Regions from separate parts of the Dechloromonas aquae genome, predicted to be linked through region 2. Evidence: riboswitches for the same ligand, from Rfam matches in the RefSeq annotation. Region 2 holds a riboswitch; each other region holds the start of a gene.
What was found. A riboswitch is a leader RNA that binds a small molecule or an ion and turns the genes downstream of it on or off. The one in region 2 is predicted to bind cobalamin.
Positions count from the first base shown of each region.

Region 1 (3,202 bases), 1.8 Mb from region 2:
CTTCGCGCGCCATCGGCTGGTCGTCGACGACGAGAAAGCGCTTTTTCGAGAAATCGACGCTCATGGCAGGGTCAGGGTAAAGACGGCGCCGCCAAGACGGCCGCCGTTACTCAGTTGGAGGTGGCCATGCCGCTCGCTGCGGCGGTGCAGTTCAGCCAGCCGGCCTGCCAGCAGCAGGCCGCTGCCGGTAGTTTGCGGCGGCAGTTCGGAAAAGCCCGGGCCGTCATCCTCGACGCACAGCTGGAGGCCGTCGGCATTGGTGCGGGCGCTTAGCCGGACCCGCTGGCGGGCGTGGCGGCAAGCATTCTGCAAGGCATTGTTGAGCATGTCGGCAACCAGATCGCGGGCGCAAACCCATTCGTCGAGGACCTGGCAGTCTACCGTCAGTTCGAGCCCGCGGGCAGCAAATGGCGAACGCTGGGTCAGCGCTGCTTCGGCACAGAGCTCGTCGATCCGGCAGGGCTGCAGCGCCAGGCGGGCATCGTGCTGCATCAGCCGGTAGGCGGTAAGCAGGCGGGTCAGCCGGCCGGCAGCGTTTTCAATCGCCTGCCGCGCTTCGCCGAGGTCGATGCCGTGCCGAGATTCGCGTTCGGCGAGCTGGCTTTCGGCGATCAGCAGCTGGTTGCGCGCATCGTGGATGCCGGAAGCGAGGGTGTCGAGCAGTTTTTCCATGATTTTTACGGTCGACCGTGAAAATGCCTTATTTCAACCTGAGTGGCAGGCCGGCGGCAACCAGATTCACCTGATCGCAGACCGCCGCCACCCGCTGGTTCAGCCGTCCCTGCTCGTCGGCGAACAGGCGCGAGACCGGGTGCATTGGCACCACGCCCCAGCCGACTTCGTTGGAGACCAGCAGAATGCGGCCGGGCAGGGTCGGCAGGGTGGCAACCAGCGCGGCGGTTTCGCCGAGGAAGAGCGGGCAGTCGACGGTCTCGCCGGCTTCCGCCTGTGCCGCCGCACGGCCGGCGAAGAGCAGGTTGGTCAGCCACAGGGTCAGGCAATCGACCAGGATGCAGGTATCGGGCGCGGCCAGTTCGCGCAGCTTGGCCGCCAGCGCCAGCCGCTCCTCGCAGGTTGCCCAGTGCGCCGGCCGCCGTTCGCGATGCTGCACAATCCGCCGCTGCATCTCACCGTCGCGCGCTTCCGCCGTCGCCAGGTAGATGACCCGCCGGCCCACCGCTTCATCGTCATGGGCGCAACGCTCGGCAAACAGACTTTTGCCGGAACGGGCGCCACCCAGGATTAGTTCTTTCATGGCATGCATTGTCGACTTTGTACCGCTTGGCGGCAACCGTCGACGGGCGGCATAATCGCGGCTTCCGACAAAATGGAACCCGGTGCGCGGCGCAGGCTGCAATTCCGGGGCGGGCCCGCCGCTGTAACCGGGGACTGCCGCCGCAAGAAGTCACTACGAGGGGAAACAAACCCTCCGGGAAGACGCGGTGAGCGGAACGATCCGGAAGCCAGAAGACCTGTCGGAAATTCAATCTCAATCAGGAAGAAGCCTGTGGACAGGGCTTCGTCGTTGCGTTCTGGCCGGATGCAACGGCGAGGCCCTTTTTGTTTTTGGAGAATCGGATGCATTCCATTGCTGAAAAAATCGTCGTTTCCACGGTCGACCGTGAAATTGCCGCCAAACTGCAACACAAGATCGACCGCAAGACCAAGCCGCTCGGCGCGCTCGGCCAGCTGGAGCGTCTGGCGCTGCAGCTGGGCCTGATCCAGCAAACGCTGAGCCCGGAACTGCGCCGGCCGCAGATGCTGGTCTTTGCCGGCGACCACGGCGCGGCCAAGGCCGGGATTTCGGCCTTCCCGCAGGAAGTGACCTGGCAGATGGTCGAGAACTTCCTTGCCGGCGGTGCCGCGATCAACGTTTTCGCCCGTCTCAACGGGTTGGAGCTGAGCGTCGTCGACGCTGGCGTCGCCCATGATTTCGCGCCGCGCCCCGGTTTGCTCGACGCCAAGGTCGCGCCCGGCACCGCCAACTACCTGGAGCAGCCGGCGATGACCGGCGCCCAGTGCGCGCAGGCGCTCGAACATGGCGCCGGGATCGTCCGCCGCCTGGCCGCCGAGGGCTGCAACGTGGTCGGCTTCGGCGAAATGGGGATCGGCAATACGGCCTCCGCTTCCTTGCTGACGCATGCCCTGACCGGCGCTTCGCTGGCCGATTGCATCGGCCGTGGCGCCGGCCTTGACGACGCTGGCCTGGCGCGCAAGCAGGCGCTGCTCGAACAGGCGCTGGCCCGCTATGCGGCGGCCGGTGGCCAGACGGTCGGTGGCGACCCGCTGACCTTGCTCGCCGAATTCGGCGGTTTCGAGATTGCGGCGATGGTCGGCGCGATGCTGGCTGCCGGCGAGGCCGGGATGGTCCTGCTGGTCGACGGCTTCATCGTCAGTTCGGCGGCGCTGGTCGCCTGCCGCGTGCAACCGGCGCTGCGCGACTACTGCGTCTTCTGCCACCGCTCGGCCGAGCCGGGCGCCCGCGCCCAGTTGCAGGCCTTGCAGGCAGAAGCCCTGCTCGACCTCGGCCTGCGCCTCGGCGAAGGCACCGGCGCGGCGCTGGCCTTCCCGCTGCTGCAGGCCGCCGCCGCCTTCCTCAACGAAATGGCCAGCTTCGAGTCGGCCGGTGTTGCCGACAAGGCCTAGGGCAATGGCCTGGCTGCGCCGCGAACTCGGCTATTTCCTCGCCGCCTGCGCTTATTTCAGCCGCTTGCCGGTGCCGGCCTGGGTCGGTTTCAGTCCCGAGGCGCTGCACGCCGCCGCCCGCTACCTGCCGGCAGTCGGCCTGCTGGTCGGCGGCATCGGTAGCGCGGTCTTCGTCACCGCGCACCATCTCTGGTCGCAGCCGGTGGCGGTGCTGCTGGCGCTGGCGGCGATGCTGCTGGCGACCGGCGCCTTCCACGAGGATGGCTTGTCGGATACCGCCGACGGCCTCGGCGGCGGCTGGGACAAGGCGCGCATCCTCGACATCATGAAGGATTCGCGGGTCGGCAGTTACGGCGTGGTCGCGTTGTGGCTGGGGCTGAGCAGCAAACTGCTGCTGCTCGCCAGCCTGCCGCCGGCGCTGGTGGTGCCGGCCTTGGTCGCCGGCCACGCCGTCTCGCGCTACGCCGCGCTGGGGCTGATGGCGACGCTCGATTACGCGCGTGCCGATGCTTCAAGCAAGGCGCGGCCGGTGGCGCAACGCCTGTCGGCGGGCAGT
Region 1 is NZ_CP144212.1:3,389,921-3,393,122, reverse strand. It holds gene VX159_RS15520 (response regulator) at 1-64, opposite strand, end outside; gene VX159_RS15515 (sensor histidine kinase) at 61-672, opposite strand; gene cobU (bifunctional adenosylcobinamide kinase/adenosylcobinamide-phosphate guanylyltransferase) at 701-1,255, opposite strand; cobalamin riboswitch at 1,282-1,492, shown strand; gene cobT (nicotinate-nucleotide--dimethylbenzimidazole phosphoribosyltransferase) at 1,579-2,646, shown strand; gene VX159_RS15500 (adenosylcobinamide-GDP ribazoletransferase) at 2,651-3,202, shown strand, end outside.
Region 1: it holds a riboswitch for cobalamin, as region 2 does, so the genes downstream of both, cobT (nicotinate-nucleotide--dimethylbenzimidazole phosphoribosyltransferase) here and VX159_RS07430 (TonB-dependent receptor) in region 2, are expected to answer to the same signal.

Region 2 (3,202 bases):
GGCGCCGACCCGCTCGTTCAAGTCCTTGAATTCGGCCTGCAGGCGGGTGATGTTGCCCTCAAAACGCCAGTTCTGCCATGGCGTCAGCGCTGCCGCCAGTTCGATCCCCTGCGAAAACTGGCTGCCGCCCTGGACCGACAGCGCGGCGTTGTTGGGATCGCGGGTGACGATGTCGTCCTTGTCGATCCGGTAGAAGGCCGCGCTCCACTCGCCCAGGCCTTGAGCCAGCGTCTGCTTGATCCCGACCTCGACCTGCCGGCCCCGGCTGAGCTTGAAATCGGCGTTGGCCAGGTTCAGCGAAATCATGGAAGTCACCGGATCGTGGCCGCTCGCGACCTGGGCGTAGAGGCTGGTATCGCGAGTCAGGAAATGCGTCAGGCCAAGGCGCCAGGAATTGCCCTGCAGGGTCCGGCTGAAATCGCTGCCGCTGACCAGTTCGTCGCGGTTGATCGCCGCCCGGTCGTGGCGGAAGCCGGCCAGCAGCAGCCAGCGCTCGCCCAGTTGCCAGGCGTCCTCGGCATAAAACGCATTCAGGGTGGTAGCAGTGTCGAACTTGGGCAGGGTCGGGTCGGGACTGAACCACTGGCCGTGCGCCGGATTGCGGATGGCAACGCTGGAGCTGCCGCCATAAGGCGCATTGTTGGTATGGCGGAAATTGACCCGCGCGGTTTCCCAACCGAAGACCGCGCGATGCCCGCCCTGCTTGAGGCTGGCTTCGAGGCGGTTGCCGGTCTGCTCCAGATCGTGCTGGATTTCCAGATAATCGCTACGGTCGACGCGGTTGGCGGGCAAATTCAGCTTGTAATTCTCGATATTCAGCCAGCGCCGCTTCGATTCCAGATAGTAGGCTTCGTTGCTCAGCGTCCAGGCCGCGTTCATCTGCCACTCGGCGCGGGCGCGCAGGCGGGTGTCGGCATAGCGGATCACCGAGTCGTCGGCGTTGTAGTTCTCGCGCCGCAGCTCGGGCAGCAGGCGGCCGTTGTCGTGCGGCGTGCCCCAGTAGCGCTCGGGGCGCTGCAGGCTGTAGTCGGCGCTCAGGTCAAGCTTGAACTCGCTGTTCGGCTGCAGGCGCAGCCGGCTCATCAGCTTGCCGCCCTGCGAATTGCCGAGGTCGCGGTAGCCATCGATGTGCGTACCGTAGGCATCGACGCGGTAGCTGGCGATCTCGCCCAGCGCACCGGTGGCACCAACGCCAAGGCGCGTGAGGCCGTCGCTGCCGAGCGCGACCATCGCTTCCTGCGCGGCCACCCGGCTCGGCTCCTTGCGTACCGCGTTGATCGTCGCCCCGACCGTGCCGCTGCCATAGACCACCGACGCCGGCCCGTGCAGCACCTCGACCCGCTCGTAACCCCAGCTGCTGCCAGGATAGTTCTGGGTGCCGGCACCGGTCTGGACACGGACGCCATCCTCGGCGATGCCGACCGAGTTGGTGCCGGTATAGCCGCGCGCCGAAAACGACAGGCCGCCGGTGCCGCCGGAACCGATGTCGGTGATCCCGGGAGCGCGGGTGATCGCCTCGCGCACCTGGAAATCGCCGCGTTCGCGCATCTGCTGCGCATCGACCGCGCTGACGCTGGCCGGCGTCTCGCGCGCAGTCAGGCCGGTGCGGGTGGCGCTGGTGGTGGCGTGGTCGAGGCCGAGCGTGCCGACCTCGCGGCCGGCGCTGACTTCAACCGGCGCCAGCTGGACCGGCGCGGACTGGGCGGCGGCAAGCCAGGGCAAGGCGCCCAGCGTGGCAACAAAAAGCGGGCGCAAGGACGGCAGGTTGGAACGGGAAAATACGGGTGAAAAAGGGTAAGACATGGTCAGACAAGCTCCGGATGCGACCGTCTGCCCGCCGATGACGACCCCTGCCCGGCCGCTGTTCCCACGGGACGCACGCGCGCCAAGGCAGTTCTGCCGCCATCCGCAACCCCGCAGACGGTCCATTGCATTCGCCGGCCGCAAAGCGCGGACGGCACGAAGGCGACAGGCCGGTCTCCGGGCTTGCCAGTCTTGAATCACCGCCTTCCCGCGTCGTTCGCGCACCCGGAGAGGGTCACGTTGCGACGCAGTGGCTGACAACCGTTGGGGTCGTCGAGGTGATTCCGCACTGGCTTACCGTTGCGGGGGCAGCCGAGGAATTGCGGAGTACGCGCACCTCGTTCCCGTTTCACCCTGCAGCTCGCGCTGCCGGGCACCTGTTGCCGTTTCCGCATGCTTCAACTGCCGGGCGCACGCGGTAGCCCTGAAAAACGAGGCGCGATCTTAGCCGAAAAAATGCCGTTGCGGGCAAGCAGCAAAAAATCGCGATTGCTGCGGTCGACCGTGAAAATGGCCCCAAGCCCCACAACCGCGCGGAAAAACGCGATTCAGCCCGGATTCGCCGCCGGGTCGGTGGCCAGACTGTCAAAAGCTGCGCTGGCCGACAAGAACACCTCGCCCGAGAGTTCCTGCCACAGCGCAGTGCCCTGCAGTCGATCCTGTACCGGCCCCTTGACCTCGGCCAGATGCAGACGCACGCCGCTGCGGCCGAGATCGCGGTCGAATTCGGCCAATGCCTCAACCGCCGTCGCGTCCATGCGGTTAACCGCGCTCATCACCAGCACCAGTTCGCGGCAACCCGGCTGTGCCGCCAGTTGCTGGCGGATTCGCGTCTCGATCGCCGCCAGATTGCCGAAGAACAGGCTTTCATCGATGCGCAGAAAGAGCACCCCCGGCAACGTCTCGACCCGATGGCGGTCGACGTTGCGGAAATGCTCGCTGCCCGGCAAGCGGCCGATCACCGCGATATGCGGCTGGCTGGCGTGAAAGAGCAAGGTCGCCAGCGACAGCAGCACGCCAAGACCAATCCCGACATCAACGCCGAGAAAGATCACGCCGCAGGCGGTGCCCAGCCAGGCGCAGGCGTCAGCGCGGTCGTAGGCCCAAGCCTGACGCAGCGCGGCCAGGTCGATCATCGACCAGGCCGCGAGCACGATGCTTGCCGCCAGCACCGCCAGCGGCAGACGCGCCAGCCAGGGCGCGGCCCACAGCACCAGCAGGATGGTGCTCAGCGCGGTGACGATGCTGGCCAGCTGGGTCTGAGCACCGGCGGCGACATTCACCGCCGAGCGCGAAACGCCGCCGCCAACCGGCATGCCGCCATAGACCCCGGCGACCAGATTGGCGATGCCGAGGCCGCGCAACTCGGCGTTGGCGTCGATCCGCTCGCCGCGCTTGA
Region 2 is NZ_CP144212.1:1,626,381-1,629,582, reverse strand. It holds gene VX159_RS07430 (TonB-dependent receptor) at 1-1,803, opposite strand, end outside; cobalamin riboswitch at 1,954-2,199, opposite strand; gene VX159_RS07425 (SulP family inorganic anion transporter) at 2,352-3,202, opposite strand, start outside.

Region 3 (3,202 bases), 1.8 Mb from region 2:
TGTCGGTCGGCGACGACCTGCTCGCCGACACCCAGGCGACACACCTGCTCTCTAGCCACGACGCCAAGAAAGTCTTTGCCACCCTGCGCAAGTACTACGCGCTGTACGGCCGCGAGGCCGATTTGCGCAATCTGCAGCGCGAAGTCGCACTGCAACGCATCCGCGTCCGCGACAGCCAGGCCGAGCCCGGCGAAGCCGCCATCGCAACCCCGGACGCGACCTGAAAACGCCTCAAGCGAGCGGGTAACCGGGCAGCAGTTCCGCCATCCGCCGCCGGTCCAGCGCCGCCCAGGTCGAATCGGCCAGGCGGTCGAGATCGGCCTCGCGGCGGGCGGCAAAATCGACCCGCTCGACCTCGCCGGCACCGGCCCAGCGGAGCAGCGCCGAAAGCGCCTCGGGATGGTCGAAGAGGCCGTGGCAATAGGTGCCGAGGACCTGCCCGTCAGCGGACAAGGCGCCATCCGGCCGCTCGCCCTCGGCCGCAGCCAGCCACACCGCCGGCTGCGCCAGACCGGCGCCGCGCGTCACCCCGAGGTGGATTTCGTAGCCGCTCATTGCGGCGGCAGTCGCTCCGGCAAAAGCCAGACGGCCCTGCACATTGCGCAACTGCTTTTCGGCTTCCAGCGTCGTTTCAACGTCGAGAAAACCCAGGCCGGCAGTCGAGCCGGACGCGCCTTCGCGGCCGTCCGGGTCATGCACTTGGCGCCCGAGCATCTGGTAGCCACCACAGAGGCCGATCACCTTGCCGCCGTAGCGCAGGTGCCGCGCCACCGCTGCGTCCCAGCCTTGGGCGCGCAGCCAGTCGAGGTCGCCGCGCACCGCCTTGGAGCCGGGAAGCACGATCAGGTCGGCCGGCGGCAAAGGCTCGCCGGGCTTGATCCAGGAAAAGTCGACCTGCGGGTGCAGGCGCAGCGGATCGAGGTCGTTGTGGTTGGAGGTGCGCGGATAGGCCAGCGCAATCGCGCGCAGTTTTGCCGCTTTTTTGCCGTCGACCGTGGCAGTCGCAATCGCATCCTCGGCGTCGAGCATCAACCCGTGCAGATAGGGCAAGACGCCGAGCACCGGCTTGCCGGTCCGCTCTTCGAGCCAGCGCAGGCCGGATTCGAGCAGCGAAATGTCGCCGCGAAAGCGGTTGATCACGAAACCCTTGACCCGCGCCTGCTCGGACGGCGAGAGCAGTTCCAGGGTCCCGACCAGGTGGGCGAAAACGCCACCCCGGTCGATATCGGCGACCAGGATCACCGGGCAATCGACGGTCTCGGCGAAGCCCATGTTGGCGATGTCGCGGGCACGCAGGTTGATCTCAGCCGGCGAACCGGCGCCTTCGACCAGCACCGCCTCGTAAGCGGAAGTCAGCCGCCCCCACGACTGCAGCACCGCCTGCATCGCGCGCGGCTTGTATTCCTGATAGTCGCGGGCGTTGAGATCGGCGGCGACCTTGCCGTGGATCACCACCTGCGCCTTCTTGTCGGTGGTCGGCTTCAACAGCACCGGGTTGAAGTCGGTATGCGCTTCAAGGCCGCAGGCCAGCGCCTGCAGCGCCTGCGCCCGGCCGATTTCACCGCCATCGACGGTCACCGCCGAGTTGAGCGCCATGTTCTGCGGCTTGAACGGAGCGACAGCGACGCCGTTGCGCTTGAGAATCCGGCATAGCGCGGCAACCAGCGTCGATTTGCCGGCATCGGAAGTAGTGCCCTGCACCATCAGGGTCGAACAGGAAACGGCGGCGGGCTGAGCAGCGGACATGGCAACGACGATGTGAAAAAAGTCCGTAATTATGGCACCATCGCCCCCGCCTGAATGGTTCAGGCAAGTCTCTCGGTGCCATCGACGGATGGAGAATCGGGAAGGCGGTGCGATTCCGCCACGTGCCCAACGCTGTGAGGGGGACGGATGCTGCAGATGCCACTGGCGCCCAGCCGGGAAGGCGCAGCCGCCGGCAGAACCCGAGTCAGAAGACCGGCCGGGAGACCGCAACCGCCGGCCGCATGCCGGCAACACGACTGCAAGGCCAGGCAGCCGCATTTTCCAGAAGGGGAATCCATGGAAAACCTCTCGCCGCAAGCGACCCAATCCGATTCGTCGATAGCGCAGCCCTTTTCCGACGCTGCCCGTGCCGCCGTGTATGAAACCATTTTCAGCCGCCGCGATGTGCGCGGCCAGTTTTTGCCGCAGGCCGTGCCGGAAGAGGTGCTGGCCCGCGTGCTGCTGGCGGCGCACCATGCGCCGTCGGTCGGCTTCATGCAGCCGTGGAATTTTCTCGTCGTCCGCTCGCCCGAGGTCAAGCAGCAGGTGCGTGGGGTGTTCGCCAAGGCCCACGAGGAAGCCGCCGCGATGTTTCCCGACGAGAAGCGCCAGATTTACAGCAAGCTGAAACTCGAAGGCATCGTCGAAGCGCCGATCAACCTGTGCATTACCTGCGACCGGCAACGCACCGGCCCGGTGGTCATCGGGCGCACCCACATCCCGACCATGGACCTCTACAGCAGCGTCTGCGCCGTGCAGAACCTGTGGCTGGCCGCCCGGGCAGAAGGTTTGGGAGTCGGCTGGGTGAGCATCTTCAACGAGCCGGAGCTGCAGGCAGCACTCGGCATTCCGCCGGAAATCGTGCCGATTGCCTACCTGTGCATCGGCTATGTCAGCCATTTTCACGACAAGCCGGAGCTGGAAAAAGCCGGCTGGCTACCCCGGCTGCCGGTCGCCGACCTGCTTTATTACGACCGCTGGGGTGGCAGCGACCCGCAGCAGGCCGACCCGCTCACCGCTACCGTCGCCCGCTTGCAGGATGACATCCAGACTCGGGGCCACTTCCCGCGATGAGTTCTACGCCCGCCGCCGCGATCTTCGCCGCCGCCTGGCCCGCGCTGGCCATGCCGCTGGCGGCGCTGGCCGGAGTCGGTCTCGACCGGCGCTTCGGCGAAGTCAGCCGCTACCATCCGCTGGTCGGCTTTGGCACCTACGCCAATTTTCTCGAACGCCTGCTCAACCGCCGCCAGCGCGGCCCCGGCGTCCTCGCCTGGGGACTGGCGGTGCTGCCCTTTGCAGTCTTTGCGCTATTGCTGCGCCAGGTACTGCCGACGCCGCTGGCCTGGCTGGTCGACGTCATCGCGTTGTACTTCGCGCTTGGCGCGCAAAGCCTGATCGAGCACGCCGAAGCCATCGCCCGCCCGCTCGCCGCTGGCGATCTGGCGACCGCCCGGGT
Region 3 is NZ_CP144212.1:3,394,224-3,397,425, forward strand. It holds gene VX159_RS15520 (response regulator) at 1-224, shown strand, start outside; gene VX159_RS15525 (cobyric acid synthase) at 232-1,746, opposite strand; cobalamin riboswitch at 1,803-1,983, shown strand; gene bluB (5,6-dimethylbenzimidazole synthase) at 2,044-2,820, shown strand; gene cbiB (adenosylcobinamide-phosphate synthase CbiB) at 2,817-3,202, shown strand, end outside.
Region 3: it holds a riboswitch for cobalamin, as region 2 does, so the genes downstream of both, bluB (5,6-dimethylbenzimidazole synthase) here and VX159_RS07430 (TonB-dependent receptor) in region 2, are expected to answer to the same signal.